One region of the Lysinibacillus sp. NPDC048646 genome, then DNA from elsewhere that is predicted to be linked to it. Evidence: riboswitches for the same ligand, from Rfam matches in the RefSeq annotation. Region 1 holds a riboswitch; each other region holds the start of a gene.
What was found. Region 1 has a riboswitch for cobalamin ahead of ACQKII_RS04015 (ribonucleoside-diphosphate reductase subunit alpha). Riboswitches for the same ligand answer to the same signal wherever they lie in the genome.
Positions count from the first base shown of each region.

Region 2: another riboswitch for cobalamin. It lies ahead of ACQKII_RS21380 ((2Fe-2S) ferredoxin domain-containing protein); the one in region 1 lies ahead of ACQKII_RS04015 (ribonucleoside-diphosphate reductase subunit alpha).
Region 3: another riboswitch for cobalamin. It lies ahead of ACQKII_RS19470 (hypothetical protein); the one in region 1 lies ahead of ACQKII_RS04015 (ribonucleoside-diphosphate reductase subunit alpha).
Region 4: another riboswitch for cobalamin. It lies ahead of ACQKII_RS18800 (FecCD family ABC transporter permease); the one in region 1 lies ahead of ACQKII_RS04015 (ribonucleoside-diphosphate reductase subunit alpha).

Region 1 is NZ_JBNNLZ010000002.1:345,243-351,233, reverse strand. Features, by position in the region: gene ACQKII_RS04020 (ribonucleotide-diphosphate reductase subunit beta) at 1-635, opposite strand, end outside; gene ACQKII_RS04015 (ribonucleoside-diphosphate reductase subunit alpha) at 648-2,861, opposite strand; cobalamin riboswitch at 3,024-3,211, opposite strand; gene ACQKII_RS04010 (hypothetical protein) at 3,321-4,004, opposite strand; gene ACQKII_RS04005 (ECF transporter S component) at 4,001-4,495, opposite strand; gene ACQKII_RS04000 (bifunctional adenosylcobinamide kinase/adenosylcobinamide-phosphate guanylyltransferase) at 4,590-4,982, opposite strand; gene ACQKII_RS03995 (histidine phosphatase family protein) at 4,934-5,530, opposite strand; gene cobS (adenosylcobinamide-GDP ribazoletransferase) at 5,503-5,991, opposite strand, start outside.
Region 2 is NZ_JBNNLZ010000029.1:19,969-25,959, forward strand. Features, by position in the region: gene cbiQ (cobalt ECF transporter T component CbiQ) at 1-280, opposite strand, end outside; gene ACQKII_RS21370 (energy-coupling factor ABC transporter substrate-binding protein) at 284-556, opposite strand; gene ACQKII_RS21375 (energy-coupling factor ABC transporter permease) at 558-1,304, opposite strand; cobalamin riboswitch at 1,446-1,629, opposite strand; cobalamin riboswitch at 1,876-2,058, shown strand; gene ACQKII_RS21380 ((2Fe-2S) ferredoxin domain-containing protein) at 2,197-2,568, shown strand; gene cobJ (precorrin-3B C(17)-methyltransferase) at 2,573-4,243, shown strand; gene ACQKII_RS21390 (sirohydrochlorin chelatase) at 4,258-5,172, shown strand; gene cobK (precorrin-6A reductase) at 5,169-5,930, shown strand; gene ACQKII_RS21400 (precorrin-8X methylmutase) at 5,943-5,991, shown strand, end outside.
Region 3 is NZ_JBNNLZ010000023.1:20,176-26,166, reverse strand. Features, by position in the region: gene ACQKII_RS19490 (ATP-binding cassette domain-containing protein) at 1-84, shown strand, start outside; gene ACQKII_RS19485 (ABC transporter ATP-binding protein) at 96-818, shown strand; gene ACQKII_RS19480 (hypothetical protein) at 1,013-1,216, shown strand; gene ACQKII_RS19475 (YdeI/OmpD-associated family protein) at 1,437-2,030, shown strand; cobalamin riboswitch at 2,265-2,447, shown strand; gene ACQKII_RS19470 (hypothetical protein) at 2,717-3,499, shown strand; gene ACQKII_RS19465 (hypothetical protein) at 3,860-4,252, shown strand; gene ACQKII_RS19460 (hypothetical protein) at 4,349-4,783, opposite strand; gene ACQKII_RS19455 (GTP-binding protein) at 4,917-5,991, opposite strand, start outside.
Region 4 is NZ_JBNNLZ010000021.1:46,157-52,147, reverse strand. Features, by position in the region: gene ACQKII_RS18810 (DUF1541 domain-containing protein) at 1-44, opposite strand, end outside; gene ACQKII_RS18805 (biotin transporter BioY) at 206-802, opposite strand; cobalamin riboswitch at 991-1,178, shown strand; gene ACQKII_RS18800 (FecCD family ABC transporter permease) at 1,331-2,398, shown strand; gene ACQKII_RS18795 (ABC transporter ATP-binding protein) at 2,404-3,216, shown strand; gene ACQKII_RS18790 (monooxygenase) at 3,334-3,642, opposite strand; gene ACQKII_RS18785 (DMT family transporter) at 3,849-4,163, opposite strand; gene ACQKII_RS18780 (DMT family transporter) at 4,163-4,516, opposite strand; gene ACQKII_RS18775 (TetR family transcriptional regulator) at 4,585-5,163, opposite strand; gene ACQKII_RS18770 (hypothetical protein) at 5,316-5,486, shown strand; gene ACQKII_RS18765 (endonuclease Q family protein) at 5,561-5,991, shown strand, end outside.

The DNA.
Region 1 (5,991 bases):
ATCATCGTCGATGAAGCGACCATTTTTTGATTGCGTGCTAAATGATAGAAGAATGCAAAGCCTGAGTAGAAGAAGAGTCCTTCTAAAATCACATCATAGACAATTGCTTCAAGCATATTTTCAACGGTTGCTTCCTCAGAAAAGGCTTGGTAGCCCTTAATGACAAAATCATTGCGGCGTTCCAGTACGGGCTCTGTGCGCCAAAAGTCGAATGTGCGATCCTGTTCATCTTTATTTACGATACTTGAAAGCACATATGAATAGGAATGATTATGAATAACCTCCTGTTGCGCTAAAATAATCATCAGGGCATTCAGACTTGAATCCGTTAAATAATCTGCTACTTTGCCTGCAAAATCTGTTTGCACACTGTCTAAAAGAGCAAGTAAACCGATAATTTTCAGAAATGACTCCTGCTCATCCACAGACAACGCAGGAAATTGTTTCACATCATTACTCATATTGATTTCAAATGGTGTCCAAAAGTTGCCCAGCATTTTTTTATATTTTGGGTACGCCCAATTAAAGCGTACGTCATCCCAGTTTAAAATGTTTGAAGAACGCCCGTTAACAATCGCTGTCGAACGGTTTGGCGCCTCTTTATCCATAATTTGTCGTTTAGTAATTGTTGTCATCTATTATTCCTCCTAGCTTGCACAAGACTCACATTCTAGCAACTCTACAGATGTCGAGCGCACATAATAAGTAGTTTTCACGCCACTTGCCCAAGCATTTAAATGCAATGCGAGTAAATCTTTCGCTTTAATGGTATTTTGAACATATAAATTAAGAGAAATCCCTTGGTCAATATGACGCGCTCGCGCAGCATTTTGCTTAATTGTCCAATTTTGGTCAATAAAATAAGCAGACTTGTAATACCAAGTTGTTACTGGCGTTAAATCTGGTACGGTTACAGGGATTTTGTAGTCTTTTTTCTCCTCTGAGTAACTCTTTTGGAAAATAGGATCAATGGTTGCGGTACTACCAGCTAATATTGATGTCGATGAATTAGGTGCAACCGCCATCACATAGCCATTACGCATACCAGTCGTTGCCACATCTGCACGTAATGCTTGCCACTTGTCACTACTATAACCACGTTTCTCAAAGTACGCCCCCGTTTGCCAGTCCGAGCCTTCAAACAATGGATATGCTCCTTTTTCACGTGCCAATTCATTGGATGCACGTATCGTTAAATAGGCAATTTGTTCATAAAGCTTGTCTGCATAATCGACTGCCTTGTCTGATTCCCATTGAATTTCCTTCAAAGCAAGTAAATGATGCCAGCCAAATGTACCGAGCCCAATTCCACGATAACGTGCATTTGTACGCTCTGCTTGTTTAACTGGAATCGTATTTAATGCGATGACATTATCGAGCATACGGACTTGAATTGGAATCAAACGTTCTAATACTTCAGCCGGTACAGCCTTGCCTAAATTCACAGAAGATAAATTGCACACCACGAAATCCCCAGGCTTTCGACGTGTAACGATGACATCATCCTCTAATGTAATCGACTCAAATTCAGTAGCAGACATATTTTGGAATATCTCCGTACACAGATTCGAACTATAAATCATCCCTTCATGCTTATTTGGGTTCATACGATTCACTTCATCACGGTAAAACATAAACGGCACACCTGTTTCCAACTGCGAACGCATAATACGTTTCATAATATCGATTGCTTGCACAACTTCACGGCTCAGTAGCGGATTCGCTATACATGCCGCATATTTCTCTCGGAACGAGCCATCGCCCTTCTTCTCATCATAAAAATCTTCTAAGGAGAAGCCCATTACTTCACGTACTTCATGTGGGTCAAATAAATGCCAATCCTCTCGTGCCTCAACCGCTTCCATAAATAAATCTGGTAAACAAAGCCCCGTGAAAATATCATGTGCTCGCAGTCGCTCATCTCCGTTATTCAAGCGCAAATCTAAAAACGTAAAGACATCCTTATGCCAAACATCTAAATACACCGCAATTGCTCCTTGTCGTTGTCCTAACTGATCTACCGACACAGCTGTATTATTGAGCTGTTTAATCCAAGGCAACACGCCACTTGAAGCACCTTTAAATCCTTTAATGGATGAGCCACGACTACGGATTTTACCCATATAGACGCCAATACCTCCACCATACTTCGATAATGTTGCGACATCTGTATTCGTATCATAAATACTTTGCAAGCTATCATCTACCGTATCGATAAAGCAACTAGAAAGTTGACCATGTGTTTTCCCGGCGTTGGATAAAGTAGGCGTTGCAACGGTCATATATAAATTACTCATTGCCCAATAGGCTTCACGAACCTTATCTAAGCGATTTTCAGTTTCATCTTGCATGAGCGTCATCGCGATGACCATCCATCGCTCCTGCGGTAGCTCCACTGGTGTTTTCGTATAATCACGTACGACATAGCGATCCATTAATGTCTTTAACCCGATGTACGTAAACAACTCATCTCGGCTTTGTTGTAAATAGGACGCTAGTTCAATTAGCTCCTGCTCACTATACTTCGTTGTTAAACATTGGTGATAAAGTCCAGCTTCTGTATATCTTGCGAGCTGTGCTGGAAATACCTGATAGACATCTTCCACAGCAACGCCGCGACGCATGGCAAATTGATCGTATAATTTCTCCAAATATATTTGCGCAGCAACAAATGTCCAGAAGGGCTCTTCTTCGTCAATAAGACTAAGCGTTTGTAAAATCATCGCATCCGCCCATGCTTCAAACGTGGCACTTTCGTTTTTGCGTAGCCATCGATCCGATAACCTTACAAAACTTTCTAGTTCATCCTCCGAATAATTAAACTTTAACTTAGCTATTTGCTGTTCGATTTGAATTGTCATTTATACATTCTCTCCCTTTCACCTTCAGCCAACACAAAAAGCGATCCTACAACATGTATCTGTTGCGGGATCGCTGTAAAATCGGAAATGGAAATGAAGGACATGTACACATCAAAGTGGACAAATCTCTCGCCTCCACTTCTCAATCCCCGAAGAATGTGTTGCTGTCTTGAACAAATCGGCAGGTCTCCTGGCTCATGCTTCCTCCAAATGATTGCCTTCCCATCAGTTACAGTGGCATTTTAATCATTTGTCAGCACTTACAGTTGCGGGGACAGCTTCGGCTTAAGATTGCTCTATTTCCGAATTCCCTTTTAAACCAATATGGTACCGTTCGTCCAAATACTATATATAGTGTTTTAACTCCTAAACAAATCTAACATATTGTGTTTCTTGTTGCAATAGGCGTTTTGAATCTTGCATTTAATAAATCTATATTTTTGCTGGAAGCAAGCCCTATTACCAAGCAGTTCTACGCAGTTTTTCAAAATTTCTAGTGAAATTTTTTTGTGCAAGTTGCTCTTTTTCAGGATGTACACCGAGTAAAATAACGGCACATGGACCTGCAGTTTTCTCAACATCTAACGAACTTTGCACCCGCTGATCTCCAAAAAGTCGGGTGAATTCTACTTGTAGACCCTTTGACCCTACTGGCCAAACTTGCTGCACAATTTCATCGCGCCAAGCATTAAAAATGGGCTGAAGTTGCGCAACATCGTCAGGCTGAGCAAGCACTTCATTTCCAACAAGTGGCAGGCCGTATGTGTACCAAATAAGCTTGTCACGCTCATACAGCGTACGACTTTGTTGCGCGCCTAGCATTGTCAAAGATAAAGCTGATTGTAAAGTTGGCATATTGGATTCTGAGCTACCGCCTATCTGTGGGCAAACAAGACCAATTTCATCAAATACCTGCTGAATGCCAGAGACATAGCGAGACCAAGCAGCATCCCCTGAAAAATTAGCAAGTATTATATGCACAGGTATCGCATTCGCCGCAAGCTGTTCTAAAAAAGTAACACGAGCTGTTAAGTATGCGGTTAGATGATCTGACGTAGCCACAACATCTTGTGATTTCTCGCCAATCGCCGCGGCATTATCGGTTGTGGCAATCAAATCACCAACTTTTACTGCATTTCTCAATGCGCTCGCCCTTCTTTACGTACAAACACTTTTGAAAGAATCGGCATTACAACAGCGACGATTACTAAGTTAATAACGGTTGCCATGAAAATACTTACTAATGTTCCCCAATAAAATGCAGGGCTAATGATAAAGTAAAACGGCAGAGGTGCAACAACACCGTTTAAAACAAGCGCTACTGGCCATTTCCAGAAATGTAGGCCTTTTTTATGCATAACACCGAATACCCAAACTACAATAAACATTTCGACTGCGATAATAATATGCAGAGGTCCAAGTGGAAAACCAGATGTTAATGCTGTTATAAAATGTCCTATTAAACCCGCCGCACCTGCTAAGACAGGTGATAAAAACACAACACTTAAAAATGCAGGTGCTGAGTCGAGTGCCGCCGTCGATACAAACGATGGGATTTTAATGACTGCCCCAACTGCACAAATAGCCGCAACCATCGCAGTTAACGACAAGCTCATTAATTTTTGTCGATCCATTCCATTTCCTCTTTTCTTTTCATGTTTTGATATGCTTACAGGTAAATCCGCAAAGACTGTACAATGCATACCCAGTGACACAACACTTCCTAAATCATTTGATCTGTTCAGCGATGCCGTACCAAATACGAACGACTCGTTCAGCTTCAGTAAATAACGCCTGGTACAAACGTCCGCATGTGTCACGTAATAATCGTGCCTGTTTTTCCATCGGCACAACGCCACGCCCCATATCGGTCACAATTATAAACAATGCGCAATTTTCTTCAAGGGCCTTTAGTCGTGTCAAAAGTTGAGCGACAATCATGTCATCTGCCTCAAGATTTTGTGTCACAAGCCATTTTTCTAAGTTTTTTATAACGACTACATCACAACTCGGTGCATAATCAGGGAAAACTCCATCCACAACAGCAACCTTTTGTCCTTCAAGCTCACGCATTACATAGTCGGTTTTTCCGTTATAGGCACCTCCGATAAAGACATGCATCTCGCCCCCTCCTTCCATGCATCTTGCGCAAACCTTAAAGTAAACATTTTGTCGTGTGGCACATTATACGTCCAAAAGGGTTTTTCTATTGGCGCAAATGCCACTAGTAAAGCTCGAATCACCCCACCGTGCACGACAAGAACCGTTTCCTCCACCTCTTTTGGCAACGCTTTGAAGCCTTCAATGACACGTGCACAAAATATGTCAAAGCCTTCCCCGTTTGGCGGCGTAGTTTGAATTGGATCATCTAGCCATGCACAATAACGACTATCCGACTTTAATTCATCGTAGGTTTTTCCTTCAAAGTCTCCAAAATTAGACTCTCGAAATCGTACATCCGCACTATAGCTTGCTTGTGGAAAATAGCGTGCAGCCGTTTCTCTACAACGCAGTAAATCACTACCATACACTTTTTCTACAGCTGTATCTACAGTTGGAAGCACTGAAGGATCTGCCAAGGACGAATCTGTCCAGCCAATATAGCGCTTCTCTAGATTTTCCCTTGTCGGCGCATGTCGCATTAAGCGCACAGTAACAACGTCACCCATAGCACGACCTCCATTCCTTCAATTGATGCCCCCAACAAATCACCCGATACGCCGCCGAAATTGCGCAAGGTAAACTGTCGAAACACCACAAACGCAATGGCCAATACAGCAACAAGTATAAGCGGGACAAGTGAAAAGCCTGTCACATAGAATATCCCACTAAGCGCAATTGCTAGCGTTACAAACATTAAGCAAGTTAACACCCCATGCTTAATACGCGTTTTGAAAAAGTACGCAAGCCCTTTTTCCTTTGAACAGTTCAGAGACATAAAGTAAAAGCTCATACCTACCCTTGTCAATAATGGAATAAAAACGAGCATCCAAAGCGATAGCTTTTCTTGCAAAAATAGTTCATGGAGCACAACGATTTTCCCGAGTATTAAAAACAGAATCGATAGGACACCAAACGCCCCAACACGTGGATCATCCAAAATTTCAAGCCGCTTCTCACGATCTCGATA
Region 2 (5,991 bases), on a different contig from region 1:
GAGGTATGACACTTGATGTTGGCGCAATAGCAATTAGTATCGAAACTAAGCTCGACAATAGAAAAAAACCTGGTAACAGTAATAACTTTGCATAATACATAAAGGGAATTTGTGCACCTAAAATGATAAAAGCACTCATTACAATAAATGTAATGAGTGATATAAGTTCATCTCTCATGATAAGTGACAGTAGTAGCAGACCAAGGGAAAACGTCATTTTTTCTAGCGGATGAACAGACGCTAGTTTATTTATATAAGCATACTTATCAATGAGTAACATCGCTTAACCTTCTTTATGTTTGCCACGCATGAAGCCGATAAAATAGCCAATAAAACCAGCACCGATTGCGGCTTGAAGTACGAATAACAAGCTCTCAATTTCACCACTTGGCGGCTCCCAGAAACTTTCAAACCATGGCTCATACTCTGCGTTAATTTCACCAATTGCTGCTTCCGCTTCTCCATCAGCGCCACCGAATTCTGCACCTTTTTGTACAAATAGCGGAATGATGGCCAACAGCACTACAATTGCTAATAACAGTAAATTTTTTTTCATTTTAGTGTGCCTCCTTTGCTGAGAAAACACGTAAAGCTTTTAATTCACTAACATTATATTTTTTCAGGAAATTCATGACGATGACTGTTAAAATTCCTTCGCTAATTGCAAGCGGAATTTGTGTTAATGCAAAAATCCCAGCAAATTTCGTAAAGGAAGCCATAAAGCCACCTACTTCTGATGGGAAGGCAAGTGCAAGTTGAACAGACGTCACAACATATGTACCTAAATCACCAAGCATTGCTGCAAAAAATACGGCCAGTGAGAACGATAGACCGATTTTTTTAGATCCTTTAAAAATAAAGTAAGCGATGAATGGTCCCACAATAGCCATCGAAAAGGCATTTGCGCCTAATGTTGTAATGCCGCCATGTGCTAAAAGTAAAGATTGGAATAATAATACGATTGTTCCAATCACGCTCATTGCTAATGGACCGAATAAGACAGTTCCTAGGCCAACACCAGTTGGATGTGAGCAACTTCCTGTTACAGATGGGATTTTAAGTGCGGATAACACGAATGCAAAAGCACCTGAAAGACCGAGTATCATTTTTGTTTCAGGGTTTTCATCGATTGTTTTACGGATTGAACGTAATCCTAAAATAATAAATGGAATCGAAACGACCCACCAGAAAATGGCCCATTCAATCGGCAAAAAACCTTCCATAATGTGCATGGCAAATGCCCGATTTGGCACGAGTAAAAATGCCAGTAAGAAATAACTAAGCTTCCAACAAGAAAATTTCAAAACGGCTCCTCCTTCAATTAAATTTTACAATGTAGCGTGCGCAAAAAAAAAAGCACTTCTCCAATTTAGGAAAAGTGCATAGCTAAAAAAGCAAATAGAATAATAATCTGCCAAGCCGCACACCTATCCTCGTAGGTTGAAACGATCACGTATTTTTCGGCAGGTCTCCTGGCTTTAGTTCTCCATTTTATAGGCCTTCCCATCCTTTGGACAGTGACATACTCTATAAAACTCCCTATTACAGTGGCGGGACCGCGCCGGACTTGAACCGGCTTCCCTTTTAAGCGAAATGACTACACTTCGCACCGAAAAAAGATGAAGTTGTGAGATTTCACGACAAAGTGTAACATGATTTTCCATAAATAAGCTATCTCTTTTTTATAAAAAAAATTTTAATTGAGCTTCAATCAAGAAAATTCTGATAAATGAAAGGGGAAAACAACATTTTCATAGGGATTATTTATAGAAATTTTACTAAAAATTTCACAAATTAAAAAAGAATTGTTGAAATTTATAAATAATAAGCTATGATAGAAACAGTTTTCAATTACGTTTTATACAATCTAAATTTCATATAGATACATCTATAAGTGCTCGATATTATTCGAGATAATAGGGAAATCGGTGCGAATCCGATACAGCCCCCGCTACTGTAATAGCTGATGAAATCGCAAATGCCACTGTGTAACTTGGGAAGGCGCGAAAGTAAAAAGAAGCTTAAGTCAGGAAACCTGCTTAGTTGATGGCATGCAAACTTTTCGGAGGGAGAAGTTGAAGCGAGAGCGAGTACCTGATTTTATTCGTTTTTATTTGGCTTCTACAAGACCTTTACTCTTCGTCTAGAGTGAAGGTCTTTTCTTTTTCCTAAAAGCATAATGAGGGGAGAAATACAATGACAACTTGGAACTTAGAAGGCATGAAAACGCATCTTTTTATCTGCAATGGCAGTAGCTGTATGAAAAAAGATGGCGAGGAAATTACCCAAGCAATACGTGATGAAATACAGATACAAGCACTTGATAAGGAGATACATACGACAAGAACACGCTGCAACGGCAGATGTAAGGATGCATGTGTTGTGATCGCTTATCCGCAAGGAAACTGGTATCGCGTGCCAACGACAGAGCATGCGAGGGTGCTCGTGCAAGACGTACACCACGAGTCTTTACATAGTGAACACGTGTTTACACTTCGTGAAGGACTGTTACAGCGTACAGCACAAACAACAGCGATTAAAGGCATCGAAAAGGTGAAAGAGGGGTAACAAAATGGCGCAAAAAGGTAAGATTTTCGTTGTGGGCTTTGGACCCGGTGATTTTAAACATATTACAACACGAGCTGTCGAGGCACTACAACAGAGTGATTTTATCATCGGCTATAAAACGTATGTCGAGCTCATTCAAGATTTAGTGACGGCAAAGTCGATTGTTAGTACAGGAATGACCGAAGAAGTTTCAAGGGCACAGGAAGCTGTGCGTCAGGCAGAGGCAGGCAATATCGTGTCTGTTATTTCTAGTGGAGACTCTGGTGTATACGGAATGGCTGGACTTGTCTATGAGGTGTTAATCGAACTTGGATGGACAGAAGCAACTGGTGTGGAAGTCGAGATTGTACCTGGAATTTCTGCTATTAACTCGTGTGCAAGTTTACTAGGTGCACCGATTATGCATGACTCGTGCACAATTAGTTTAAGTGACCATTTAACACCGTGGAATTTAATCGCTAAACGTGTGGAAGCTGCAGCAATGGCGGATTTTGTTATTGCCCTTTACAACCCTAAAAGTGGTCGTCGCACACGTCAAATCGTAGAAGCACAACGCATTCTACTAGAATATAGATCGCCAGATACACCAGTAGGTCTCGTGAAAAGTGCCTATCGTGATCGCCAGGAAGTTACGATGACAACATTAGCAGAAATGCTTGAACATGATATTGGAATGCTCACAACAGTTGTGATCGGAAATTCATCCACATTTTTCTATGACAATAAAATGATTACACCGCGAGGCTATCAACGTAAATATACGCTTGGGGAAGAAAAACAGCCATTACGTCCACATCAGCGTCTGAAAGAAGAAAATGAACCATGGGCGATGAATCAAGAAACAGGAACAGCGCGTGCCGATTTTGCGGCAGACCCGAATGCAGGGCGCAGTAAGCCCAGTATAGCAATTACACCTGTGTCAACACCTAAAAGATCATCACTTGAAATGGCTGCAACGGCACTTGCGATGGTAAAGGGGACAAGCGCTGGCCATGTAACACCAAAGCTAGTTCAACAAAAAATTGAATCCATTTTTGAACTAGCTGTAAGTCCTGGGGTGGCAAATAAATTTTTTACGCCGCAGCAAATGACGGCTTTAGCACAAGTTGTCGGCGAACAAGGAACGATGGAATATACACCTGATCATCAAATTCATTTGAAAATTCCAACGTCGAAACCCGATGAAATTACAGCAAAACTACGGGAAGTGGGGTTTTTGCTAGCACCAATCGGTGATGTACTGTCATTAAAAGCATGTGACTTCTGTTATGGTGAAAAAGCTGACTCTATTCCATATGCCGAGGAAATTCAAGCAAAACTTGGTGGTTTAGCTTTACCCAAAACGCTGAATATCGGCTTTAACGGCTGTGGTATGGCATGCTATCGTGCAGTGTTTGACGATATTGGTATCGTCTATCGTAAAAGTAAATTTGATGTCTTTATCGGGGCAAAACCAGTGGGGCGTACAGCGCATGCTGCACAACCTGTTGTAGAAGGCTTAGAACCTGAACAACTTATGCCACTTGTTACAAACATTATTGAAGAGTACAAAGCTAACGCGCATCCAAATGAACGCTTGTTTAAATATTTCAAACGTGTGAAAAAAATATTGCATTTTACGTATCAAGATATGTCTTCAAAAATAAAAGTAGAGCCAGCTCCGTGCGGCGACTAGTGAGGAGAAAAGAGATGAAAGCTATTTTATTTGTCGGCCATGGCAGCCGTTTAGCAGCAGGAAATGATGAGGTGCGTACATTTATTGAACAAATGACTCCTCGGATCGATGCCAGCTTTTTAGTTGAAACGTGCTTCCTTGAGTTTGCTTCGCCAAACATTGAAGAAGGCATTACGAATTGCGTGAAGAAGGGCGCAACAGAGGTACATGTTATTCCGATTATTTTACTGCACGCTGGACATTCTAAGATGCATATCCCGGCAGAAATTGAGCACGCGCGTGAACATTATCCAAACATTACATTCACCTATGCACAAACGATTGGCATTCATGATGAAATTTTTGCAATACTGGAAGATCGTCTTGCAGAAACTGGCTTCAATGCAGAAGAAGAGCATAAAGATACAGCCATTCTATTAATTGCGCGTGGCGGAAGTGATCCTTATGCCAACGGTGATTTTTATAAAATCACACGTTTATTATGGGAAAAATTACCTGTTCCGATTGTGGAAAGTGCCTTTATGGGCGTAACAGACCCACGTGTTGAAGAAGGCATTGAACGCTGCGTGAAGCTTGGCGCGAAAAAGATTATTATGCTGCCATACTTTTTATTTACAGGCATCCTCATGGAACGTATGCATGGCATGCGCCAGCAATTTAACGAAAAATACCCAGACTGTGATATTGAAATTGCTAATTATTTTGGCTATCATGAGCGCCTACAAAATGTGCTGTTAGAGCGTATTGAGCAAGCTGTAAATGGGACTTCGACAGGTATGCAAGATTTAGAAAACTACCGTGCTTATGCTGCGGTGCATGGTCATGCGCATCATCACCACCACGATCACGATCATGATCACCACGACCACAATCACGATCATCATGACCACGATCACCACCATCATCCTGAAGAGGAGCCGGTGAAATGATTTTCATGTTAGCGGGGACGAGTGATGCAAGGAATCTAGCACTGGAATTGCAATCTGCTGGTCAGCAGGTGACAGCAACGGTAGTTACGGATTCAGCCGCTACGAGTCTGACAGAAGTTGGTCTCCCTCATTTAGTTGGTCGCTTGACAGCTGAAGAAATGGCCGCGATTTTAACACATCAAGGCTATCAACTTGTTGTAGACGCCTCCCATCCGTTTGCCGAGGAGGCTTCTAAAAATGCGATGGCAGCAGCGGAAAAGGCGGGTGTACCCTATATTCGCTATGAACGCGCCCATGAGCATTACGCACATCCTCTCATTACGGTTGTGAAAGATTATGAGGAAGCGGCTAACCTAGCAGCAGAAAAACGCGGTGTCATTATGTTGACAACAGGCAGTAAAACATTAGCGACGTTTACAAAAGTATTACAAGGTCTGGAAAATACGCGTGTTATTGCGCGTATGCTTCCTCGTCTCGATAATATGGAAAAATGTGAGGCACTAGGTGTGGCCCAAAGAGATATTGTGGCGATCCAAGGACCATTCTCAAAAGAATTAAACGAGGCACTTTTCCGCCAATATGACGTAACACTGATGATTACAAAAGAAAGCGGCAAAGTTGGTTCAGTTGATGAAAAGCTTGAGGCGGCACTTGCTTGTGGCATTGAAACGATTTTAATTGCTCGACCAAATATACACTACGGCCAACAGTATTCCACTTTCGAGGATTTGCTACAGGCTGTTCACAACACACTTTAGGAGGCAGGACAAATGGATTTTAAAACAGATTTCAAACCATTAACAGTAGACCCAGATAAGA
Region 3 (5,991 bases), on a different contig from region 1:
GTCGTTGAAACGGGACAGGTAAGCGATGTATTTGAAATGCCGACACATCCATATACAAAGTTACTATTAGCGAATCATTTTTAGGGGGAATGTCATTGTTGCTGCAAGTTGAAAATGTTAGTAAAAGCTTTCCTAGAGGGCAGCAAGTACTACAGCATGTGAATGTATGCATTGGACATGGTGAAGTCGTTGGGCTAGTAGGCGAGAGTGGCAGCGGGAAAAGCACGCTTGCCAAAATCATTATGCAATTGGAGAAGGCCAACCAAGGTCACATTCATTTTAATGGAAAGCCCATTACGAAGAAAAATTGCCAGTCATTTTATGAACACTGTCAGTTGATCTTCCAAAATGCAACTGCTGCTTTAAACCCCATGTGGACAGTGAAGGAATCATTATTGGAACCATTACAGCATAAACAATCAGTGACAAACGACTATTTACTGGTCATGCTCGAAAAGGTCAAGCTACCAATCACTGTGTTAAGTTGTTTGCCCAATGAGCTAAGTGGGGGAGAAAGGCAACGAGTTAATTTGTTAAGATCCATTTTAGTGGAGCCCAAATTGTTAGTGTGCGACGAAATTGTTTCTAGCTTAGACCGATTAATTCAGCGGGAGATTATTGATTTATTGATCTCCCTCAATAAAGAACAAAACATGGCGATCTTATTTATTTCCCATGATTTAAAGGCTGTTTCCTATTTATGTGAGCGTGTATACGTCATGAAGGATGGCGTCATTGTCGATGAAAGTAAAAAAGAAAAAGGTGTTTTTCAATTGACAGACAACTACGCCCAAAAGCTATTTCAAGCAATGAGATGACTTGTTGAAAAGCTCCAAAATATTATTAAATGTAAAATTTAACACACATTCGCGATTGTTAAACAACTAGATTTCGATAAATTAACTGAGAGCCGATTGAAGACTCCCTCATATGCTACAACAACACGTTGTCAAAGTACTTAAATATATCTTCTATCAGTATTGACGTTATAATTTAAAAGGGGAGATAGCATATGAAAAGTGTAAACTTACAACTTGACCACAATAACTCGTTAGAAATAACGCAGCTAGATGATAATTTATTCGAAGTTCGACTTGGCATTAACGGAAGTATGAGCATGTACTATATGACACGCGATCAACTTGAAAATCTTGAACAGCTAGGTACTTCTCATATTCCTATTGAGACGATTCGAGCTAAGTTACTTAGCGATTAATGATAGTTCAAGAAGTTTCACACACGAAAGATGAGGAAATCTGGATATTGCCATTACAAACGTAACAAAGATGTACAATGTTTCAATGTTGCACAATCATTCAGTGCCTCACTTACGCTTGAAGGCATTTCAAGTGAAGAAATCGGGGCTTCAACGGAGACTTTTCACTATAACGGTTAGGCTTACGACTGATCGAAAAACTGAAGCGGGGTGTTCCTTGATGACAAATAGTAGAATGAATCCGAAGGTTGATGAATTTTTAAGTAAAGCAAAAAAGTGGAAGGAAGAATATGAGAAGTTGAGAGATATCGTTCTTGACTGTGAGCTGGCTGAAGAAATAAAGTGGAAGCATCCTTGTTACATGTTTGACAATAAAAACATCGTTTTAATACATGGATTTAAAGACTATTGTGCACTTTTGTTTCATAAAGGTGCCTTGTTACAGGATCCCCATAGGATTCTAATCCAACAAACAGAAAATGTACAGGCGGCACGCCAGATTCGGTTTACCAATGTTCTAGAAATCGTTGAAATGGAAACTATCTTGAAAGATTATATTTATGAAGCCATTGAAGTTGAAAAGGCCGGTTTGGAAGTGAATTATAAAAAGAATACAGAAATCATCATTCCTGAAGAACTTCAAAATAAATTCAATGAGGTCCCTGCATTGGAAACTGCTTTTGAAGTATTGACACCGGGTCGGCAAAGGGCTTACATTCTTTATTTTTCTCAACCCAAACAAGCCAAAACACGACAGTCAAGGGTTGAAAAATATATGCAGCAAATTCTCGATGGAAAAGGATTAAACGATTAGTTTATTGAGAGAAAGTAAATTAACCAAACTATAAGATATTCTTTTTTGCTGAAAAACTGCTTTTTTGAACGAACTGGAGCTTTAGTTAAAATTCAAGCCTCTTTACTCTACATCACACGAAAAGTATTAATAGATGGAATATTTTGTTATAATTGACATTGGAAATAGAGTTCTTTACAATTAATAGTAGTAATTCTATAAGGAATGTGACTTAGTTCATTTTCCTTCACAACTGAATAGCGTGTAGTAATAGGTGTAAATTGCGTGCAATTTACTTAAAAGGGAAGTCGGTGTAAGTCCGACACTGTCCCGCAACTGTAAAATGTGAGCGTCTTTGCAATACCACTGTCATTAGACGGGAAGGGGAAAGATGCGTTGACCATAAGTCAGGAGACCTGCCTATTACGAGTACACACCATAACCCTACGAGGAATAGGAGGTGGCATGTTGACAAAACAGAATATGCTGTTCGTCACAGTACGTCAAACGCCCATAATAGTAAATGAAAGTCTTCGGTACCGAACCGATTCTTTCCTATGTGGGCAATGTTTGACGTTACGTGATGAATGATATGTATAAGGTGTTATAGCCATTGAATGACGGATTTCCTCTTACTGGAGAAATCCGTTTTTTAGTGGACGTACACCTGCCGTTTTGAAAATATGTACGAAAAGAGGAATGCACGTATGACGAATATTCATGTATGTACAGCACAGGAAAAACAGCAATCAGCTATGAAAATTTGTAAGCATCCACGCACAGAGGTAGGCAAGCAGACGAAGACAAGAATCGTCATTGAATCACTTGTCGATCAGTTTTTAGCAACAGGACTTATTCGCAACGAACGATTATTTGACCGCATTTTATATAACAAAGAAATTATTTGGATTCAAAATGAAGGGTATGATGGACATCTATTCGCCAAGGCAAGTGTGGCTAATGAGTTAAAAACAAGAAAGAATGGCTTTATGATGTATATGCCGACAAATCCGATTGTTTATGAAGTGAATGGAGAAGCTTATCAATTAATTACACGTATCGATTCGGTTCGTGCAAAACCAAATTTAGAGAGACTTCATTTTGACCCAAATCCGATTTTAAGCGCTGCACGTGTGAATGATCTATTGTGCTCGATGGTCATGCGTTTTTATGAGACGTATTTGGCTGATTTAGCGTTAGTAGTTGCAAAAAAACGTGAGTCCAATAAATATACGAATCTAAAAAGATACGTAGAGCACGATTACTCGCAATTTATGCAAGCTGTAAAAGCACTGAACGATTACCATTTAAATTGGCACCCACGTGGCAATGGTCATGAACTATTGCTCCAAATTATCGATAATTTACAATTATTAAAGAGTCAGCCTGGCACCGTGTTAGTTGATTTTTCAAATAATCATGGTTATGTCATTGTGGAACCTGCTTATTTACTCGTTGAAGAGACAAATAGTACCGCGCAAGCTTTGTAATAGTAGGGGGCTTATCTCGAAAGTGAAAATAGTATGCTAGGAGTACGCCTAGTATGCTATTTTTTTGATATAAAGGAAAAATTCATGTAGATTCCTGCGAATCGCATTGGCGATGAAAGCGTGAAAGAAACTGCAAATGTTTTGAAACGGCAGCCAGATCCTCAAAAAAGCAAAAGACGAGCCACAGCAGGATACATAAGCAGAGCGATGCTCGTGCCTTGCCCAGGACACGTCGCTACTTTTTACTATATGCTTTAAATATTATCCTTAAATACCAAATTTTTCTTTATTATAATTAAATCAGATGGAAAATTTCTAGAATGCCATTCGCGCACTAAAAGTTAAAAAAGGAGGTGTATAATGCATCTATTTAAGAATCTTGGACAGTATGTTTTGACATCATTAATCGCCTATTTATGTGGATTTTATGCGTATGAGAAAATATTAAATATAGTGTGGGATCAATCATTAGGAAATGATATTTATTCTGTTTTATTTTGTGGGGCTTTAGCCTTTATGTTAGTGGCAACGCCTATTTACTTACGTCTGATTAATTGGATGGAAACAAAATGTAAGAAATACCGCTTATTTATTTTCCCATTAGGCTGTATGTGTGTTTTCTTTATCCCCACTATGTTCATTTTTGTGCTTTTTGGCAGCTTTAACCCATTTACATCTGAAGCATTATTATTTCATGCATTTTTTTTATCTTCAGGTTGTGTATTTGGCATTGGTTCAGCTATTTTGAAGTAAATTGAGTTTATATAAATAATTGATCGCAAGGCATGAATCGAAAAGCATAAAACTGGACCTGGTTTGGTGATGTTAAAAACCGAGTCCAGTTTTCAATCATTTCTTAGGCGCGCTAAAGATACTAAGGATGACTGTCATACCAGCTATTATACCGAATACATCCGTAGAATATATTTGTAGTAGCCAATTGATAATGATAGGATTTTTTATATCTAATTGGTATGATTCAATAGATGCGAGTGAAGCAAATACCGGGTAGGCAAACGTAAGTAACATACAAGGAATAGCTACGCACCATAATAATGATGGATTTATGTTGAATGACCATTTTTTTACAATAATAAGAGAAATATAGAAACCTATAATAACAGCAATAATCGGATTAGACCATATGACCGGCATAAAATTGAATGTTTCACTTACCGTTTGTTGGATTATCTTTTCGATATTCGAACATAACATTACTAATAAGATTAAGCCGATTAGCCAAAAAAATTTCCTGCCATAAACTAGCCACATCGATGATTTCAACAATATACCCCCTTCTTCTTGAAAAATGAGAAACAGATAACGAGGTGAACGATCAACTAACCGTAAAAGCCTGATGGTTTCAACATACAATCAGTGGGAGATGAAGAAAACCCCCACTAATTGAAGTTTCACTTTATTTTATGCAATGCATGGCAGCTTGTGCTTCCTGCCATGGTACTGAGTAGCCTTTTCCTTTGGCACAAAATATACTAGACGAACTATACGCAGGATCGGCATTTTTATCGTAGGCTATTTGGGCAATGATTTCCTCTGTATTATGACAAACATCATAGCCACCAAATTGTAGCGACAGTGAGCCCTTGCCATTTGTGTAGGCAGCAAAGATTGTACTATAGCTCATGAATGTAGCGACAGGTGCACGCCCCGTTAATATTACTTGCTCTTCTGTCAAAAGTGGTGCATCGAATGTACCTGCTGCTTGTTGAATATCGGTCATCATGCGGCCGATAAAATCGTTGGGCGCCTTTAGCTTGAAGCGGTAATAGGGTTCAAGCAGTATATTTTCAGCTTGTTCAAGACCTTGACGTAGTGCGCGCAATGTCGCTTCTCGAAAATCACCGCCTTCGGTATGTTTTATATGTGCACTTCCTGTTAGAAGGGTGAAATGGATATCTGTTACAGGGTAACCTGTTAGTAGACCATGATGTTCGCGCTCAAATAAATGCTTTTCAATAAGCCGTTGATGCCCGACAGATAGATCATCGGCGTGACATGCATTGGCAAACGTATTGCCAGTACCACGTGTAGTTGGCGCCATACGTAAATGCACTTCAGCATAATGCTTTAAAGGTTCAAAATGGCCATAGCCTGTTACAGTCGTTGCAATTGTTTCCATATATAAAATTTTTGGTGCGCCAAATGTAACTGTCAGTGTAAAGCGATCTTTTAACACTTCGCTCAGTACCTCAAGTTGAATAACGCCCATAATATGTACGTGAATTTCCTGGAATTTCTCGTGCCACACAACACGTAACGAGGGCTCCTCGGCTTCAAGCAAACGGAAGGTTTTCAATACGTCCTTTATATGCTGTTGTCCTAAATAGTGCACCTTTGCTTGTAATGTTGGCACTAGTTCATAGGGCTGAGGACTCATCGAACTGCCTAATATGTCACCAATCTTTGTCTGACTAAGACCCTTCACAGCAAATATTTCTCCAGCACTTACTTCTTGTGCCGTTTCAAAGCGA
Region 4 (5,991 bases), on a different contig from region 1:
ACAACCATTAGTAAGCCTACATGCCATTTTCTTTGTAGTTCCATATCCAATTCCTCCTAAATCATTTGCAATTAATATAGCAAATGAATGTGCAGAAAATATGGATGAAGTCAGTATTATTTTACAGATATAAGGATAACCATGAAAACTCCGCTCTCAAGCATGTAGCTGAAGAAGCGGAGTTTTCATCAATATAGGTTTCTTTTTATTTCATAGGAATAATTTTCAGCACTTTTTGCACACGATAGCCGAAAAGTCCAGCGAATACTGCTAAGATAATATCTTTTGGTAATGGGGGCATCATCCACAGCCAAGCCATTTTGTAAGTGAAACCTTCAGGTGCACTAGCCCATAGCTTGTAAGCAAAGTACATCCAGTTTGTACCGAGTAAATAATTAATGGCAGTGGCAATTAGTGCAGCTATGACATAGCTTTTTTTCGTGGCACTTCTTTCTACAATAAGTCCTGCTATAAAGGCAGCTAAAATAAAGGTTACGATAAAGCCAAATGTCGGGCTTAAAATTTGTCCGAAGCCACCACCGAAACGAGCAAAAACGGGTGCTCCGGCTAAACCAATACACATATAGACGGTACAGGCAAGCGCACCTTTTTTGCTACCAAGAATAAGTCCTGCTAAAATAGCAAAAAATGTTTGTAATGTGATAGGTACGCTGCCAACTACCATGAAAGGTGCAAAGGAAGTAATATTGGCACCAATCATCATCAATGTAGAAAATAAGCCAATGTATGCAAGATCGACTGTTCTTAATTTATGATGCGAATGTTCAGCTACGGTTGTCATCATTTCACCCCGATTTAATATAGTTAATAGTGATATTTTAAGAAAATAAAAACTTTGTGTCAACTTGATATTGAAATAAGTTAACGCAAATGCCCCTTCATAGCAATGAGATACAAGGTTAGATATGACAAATAGAAAAAATAGGTATAGACTACAATAATTATGTATGTTAGAATCGTCATAATTTTAATATTTCAGATACTATTGGTGTGATGCCCTTAAAGCATCACTTAAAAGGGAAGTCGGTGTAAATCCGACGCTGTCCCGCAACTGTAACGAGGAGTTCTATGATATATAAGCCACTGTTCAAAATGGGAAGGCTGTCATAGCAATGATGAATCGAAGCCAGGAGACCTGCCAATTAGTTTTTTCCTGTAATGCCCACGAGGATGTAAGCAATTACGGACAATTGAAGGATACGTTTCTTACTTTTGTTTATTCCAGGGTATTTCTATGCAAAATTTTTGCGTAGAATACCCTTTTTTATTGCTTCACATCTATCATTTTTGACTAGGAGTTAATAAACAGATGAATAAACTGACACAACGCCCAAATAAAAAATTTATCTTACTTTCTATGATGCTCCTTCTACTGCTAATCATTTCAATTACATTCGCTATCATGATAGGTTCCGTTTCTATTACACCGTTGTATGTCTGGAAAGTTATCTTTTCGAAAATACCACTCGTTCAAAATTGGGTAGTGCAAGATTGGAGTCGCTCACAAGAAATTATCATATGGCAAATTCGTGTGCCACGTGTTTTCCTTGCCGCAATCGTTGGGGGAGGATTAGCCATTGCAGGTGCTGCCATTCAAGCACTTGTTCGTAATTCAATTGCTGATCCATATATTTTGGGGGTTTCATCAGGTGCAACTGTCGGTGCGACGGCCGTCATAATTTTAGGGGCGTTTTCATTTTTTGGCATATACGCGCTTTCTATCTCGGCCTTTCTAGGCTCTTTAATTGCGATTGTATTAGTTTTTTTCTTATCACGTGTTGGTGGGCGAATTTCTATCTTCCGCTTGTTACTAGCAGGAATGGCGGTATCCTTTATTTTATCTGCCACTTCGAATTTTATATTAATGATGTCCAAGCAAGAGGGCGGCATGAAGGCAGTAATGTATTGGATGCTAGGCAGTCTTGCAGGTGCAAAATGGAGTAATCTACTCATTCCAACGGTTGTTTTCATCATTGTATTTGTATTGCTTTGGCTGCATTATCGAAATTTAAATTTGTTACTACTTGGAGAAGAGGCAGCAGTCACTTTAGGGGTTAATCTACAACAATTCCGAATACAGCTTGTTATTCTAGTATCTCTACTTACAGGTGTACTTGTGGCAGTTAGTGGCTCAATTGGGTTTGTTGGTTTGATTATTCCGCATATTGTACGGTTAATAGTAGGCTCAAATTATAAATACGTTATCCCAATTAGTGCTTTATTAGGAGCAATTTTCTTAGTTTGGGCAGATGCACTTGCACGAATACTAATTGCACCAGAGGAAATGCCAATTGGTATTATTACTGCATTTTGCGGAGGACCATTTTTCATTTGGTTACTGCGTCGTAACAATTATTCTTTCGGAGAAGGAGATTAAAAAATATGACATTAGAAGCACAACATGTATCATTCTCCATTCATGATCAGCGTATTTTACATGAAGTGAGCATTCAAATAAAAGAAAAGCAATTTGTTGGTTTAATTGGTCCTAATGGTAGTGGGAAATCAACACTCTTAAAAAATATGTATCGTCTATTAAAGCCAGAAAGTGGAACGATTTTACTGAACGAGAAAGACATTTTGCAACAATCGAGTAAATCCATTGCTAAAAATTTAGCCGTTGTTAGTCAGGAAACACCTGTATTATTCGATTTTCAAGTAATAGATTTGGTTAGCATGGGCAGAACCCCTCATAAAAAATTGTTTGAACTTGACCATGAAGATGACTTTCGCATTGTCAAAGAAGCATTATCCCAAACGGGCATTGCCCATTTAGAAACACGTAGCTTTGGCTCCCTTTCAGGAGGGGAAAAAAAACGAGTCATGGTTGCTCGTGCTCTCGCTCAGCAAGCCCAGGTGATTATCCTAGATGAGCCAACGAATCATTTAGATATTCAGCACCAATTACAACTGATGGATTTAATTCAGACTTTACATTTGACTGTAGTAGCTGCGCTACACGATTTGAATATCGCTGCTATGTATTGTGATACTATTTATGTTTTACAGCAGGGGAGAATTGTTCATTATGGAACGCCAGAAGAAGTACTGACACCAGCTTTACTATGGGAAGTATTTGGTGTACATGCAGATATTCAAATGCATCATCTGACGGGCAGACCTTACTTAACATATGTATCTGAACAATTCACGAAAATAGCTCCGAAAGAAACTTCGACTTTACAAACAACTTGAAAGAATATTATGAAGGCAAGTACATAGGATAACGCAATAGAAAGCTGGATGCATAAAGTCAAAAGATGAAAAAATGGACATCTCTCAATACATTTGAGAAAGGTCCATTTTTATTTGTTATTGTTGAATTGGGCCGTGGTTAATCTTAGATAATGCTTCATTCACTTCAAAAATTTTGCTACGAATAGTAGTGACACCGAAGCTTGTTAAACGAGCAGAGTGCATAGCTAAATATTTTTCAGCACTTTCTTTACTATTAAATAAGTACACGCCACCAGCTTCTTTAGCAACTGCATTTTCAGTCCAAATCTTCCAGATGAAACCTTCTTCATCGTTAATACTTCTTGCTAAGTCTTGAAAACCTTCAGACATTTCTACACCAAAAGGTCCGTCCATTGTAAAGTCAACCTGTAACAAATAAGCCATTTTTTTTAACTCCTTTATAAGACTTCCTTCAAATTCGCACTAAAACAAGTGAGTAACTAACAATGTTGGTCAAACGCCTCAAGCAAGTCTATCGTAAGATCGCTACTAGCTTGCTCATGAAAAAAACGTTTATACGGCATATTTAACAATACGATGGACTGAAGCTGACGCCATTGACATCTGAAAAATAAAATTTCTTTTTCGCATTAAGCTACTGCTTTTAAACCAGCTACACCAATGATAATGGCAATGATACTAATAATTCGGGTAAAGTTTTTAGATTCTCCAAAGAAAATAATATTAACGACTACGGCACCAACAGTACCAATGCCAATCCATACTATATAGGCAATACTTAACTGTAAATAGTTAAAGGATGCATATAAAAGGGCGAATGACAGACCAAAACCGCCAACATATAATAAGAAATCACGTACCGTTTTTTTCTGACTGTAGAAACGTAAACCAACCACACCGACAATTTCTGCAATAGATGCTAATAAAACGAGTAACCAACCCATTATGCTTCCGCCTCTTTCTTTGTATCCTTATTTGTTGGTGAATTATCAGCCAGCTTAAGCCCAATAACGCCAAGAACTAAAATAAACATAAAGATGGCCTTAATAGCGTTAAATTCACCATCAAAAATAAAAATGTCCATCAGAGTTGTTCCAATTGTCCCTATTCCAGCAAAAATTGCATACACAGTTCCAGTAGGTAGGTTTTCACAAGCCTTTGATAGAAAATGAAAATCAAGAGCAATTAGGGATACAATAATAATCCAATGCCACCAAGTGCTTGCTACATTAAAGCCGAAAATCCAAAACAATTCAAATAAACTTGTTAAACCAACATAAATCCAATCTTTTTGCATCGTTAAATTCCTTTCTTAAATAATTTTTGACTGACAATCAGTCAATTAGGCAGTAAAAGAGAACGTCACTATTTGTGACGTAGGCCGAGTGCATGATGTAAAAAATCAAGAAGTTCAAGTTTTTGGAGTTTAATTGTTTCATCCTCACTGTCATCATACAAATAAATCTGCTCAGCTGCAGACTCTACTAAACCAATAATAAGCTTCGTAGAGCGTGTGGTATTTAAAGAACTGCGTATAATACCCTTCTTTTGTGCCATTGATAAGAAATTGTTCATCCATTCATAGTATGGTGCATAGATGTTTTCCCATTCTTTCATATGCTCTGTTTGGGTGATCCCAGCATAAATAAGAGCAAAGACATCTCGATATTCTTCCGTTAAAGAAAAGACAATATCTATTACTTTTTCAAGCTGTTGTTCAAATAATTCCTGCCCATGAATGCCTTGTTCAATGGCTGCTATAATTTTTTCGACCATGACTTTTGCAATAGCTGGCATGACGGACAGACGTGATGGAAAGTAAAGATAAAATGTGCCTTGTGCAATTCCAGCAGCTTTAACGATATCAGACACTTTCGCTTTTTCAATTCCTTTTTCACGAAATACTTCAATAGCGGCTTGAATAATTTTTTCTTCTTTTGACATCTGAAATCCCTCACTTTTGGAGTACTTATTTAGTATTTTACTGAATAGATGAAATGAAGTCAAAACAAATGACTGATAATCAGTCAGTATTTTTTTTGTATATATAGGTGCTTTTCCGGGAACTTTACTTCTGAAAGGATACGTGATGACAAATGGAAGAGGTTAAGTTTGCTCAATTAGATCAACAGCAGCTCGATAAAATAAATGAGCTGGAGGAGAAAATTGGTGTTACTTTAGTTGCGTATGATTCTGCAACAACGCCATCACAAGGATCGGGTGCTTTTCAGGCTAATAATAGCACTCATAATAATCATCCATCATAATTGTGGGAATGCCTTGCAGCTATGTAAGGTTTTTTCATTTTATTGAAAAGTAATGCTTAAAGGAGAGGTTTTCAATGTTCAAAGAGTACTATGCAGATTTACATATTCATATTGGGCGTACGTTAAGTGACCGTGCAGTAAAGATTACAGGTAGTAAAACTTTAACATTAACAAGGATTTTAGAGACAGCAAGTGCTAGAAAGGGGCTAGACATAATTGGGATTATTGATTGCCAATCGCCTGAAGTAATAGAAGAAATGACGATAATGATTAATCGGGGTGAACTGCAGGAATTAGCTGAAGGGGGTCTTCGTTTTCAAGAGACAATTCTTATCCCCGGCTCGGAAATTGAAATATATGATCGTAACTGTCAAGGACCCATTCATGTGCTAGCCTATTTTCCAACGCTTTTGAAAATGAAGGAGTTTTCGGAATGGATGCGTAAATATATGAAAAATATCCATTTGAGCTCTCAGCGTATTTATTGTGATGGTCGAACATTGCA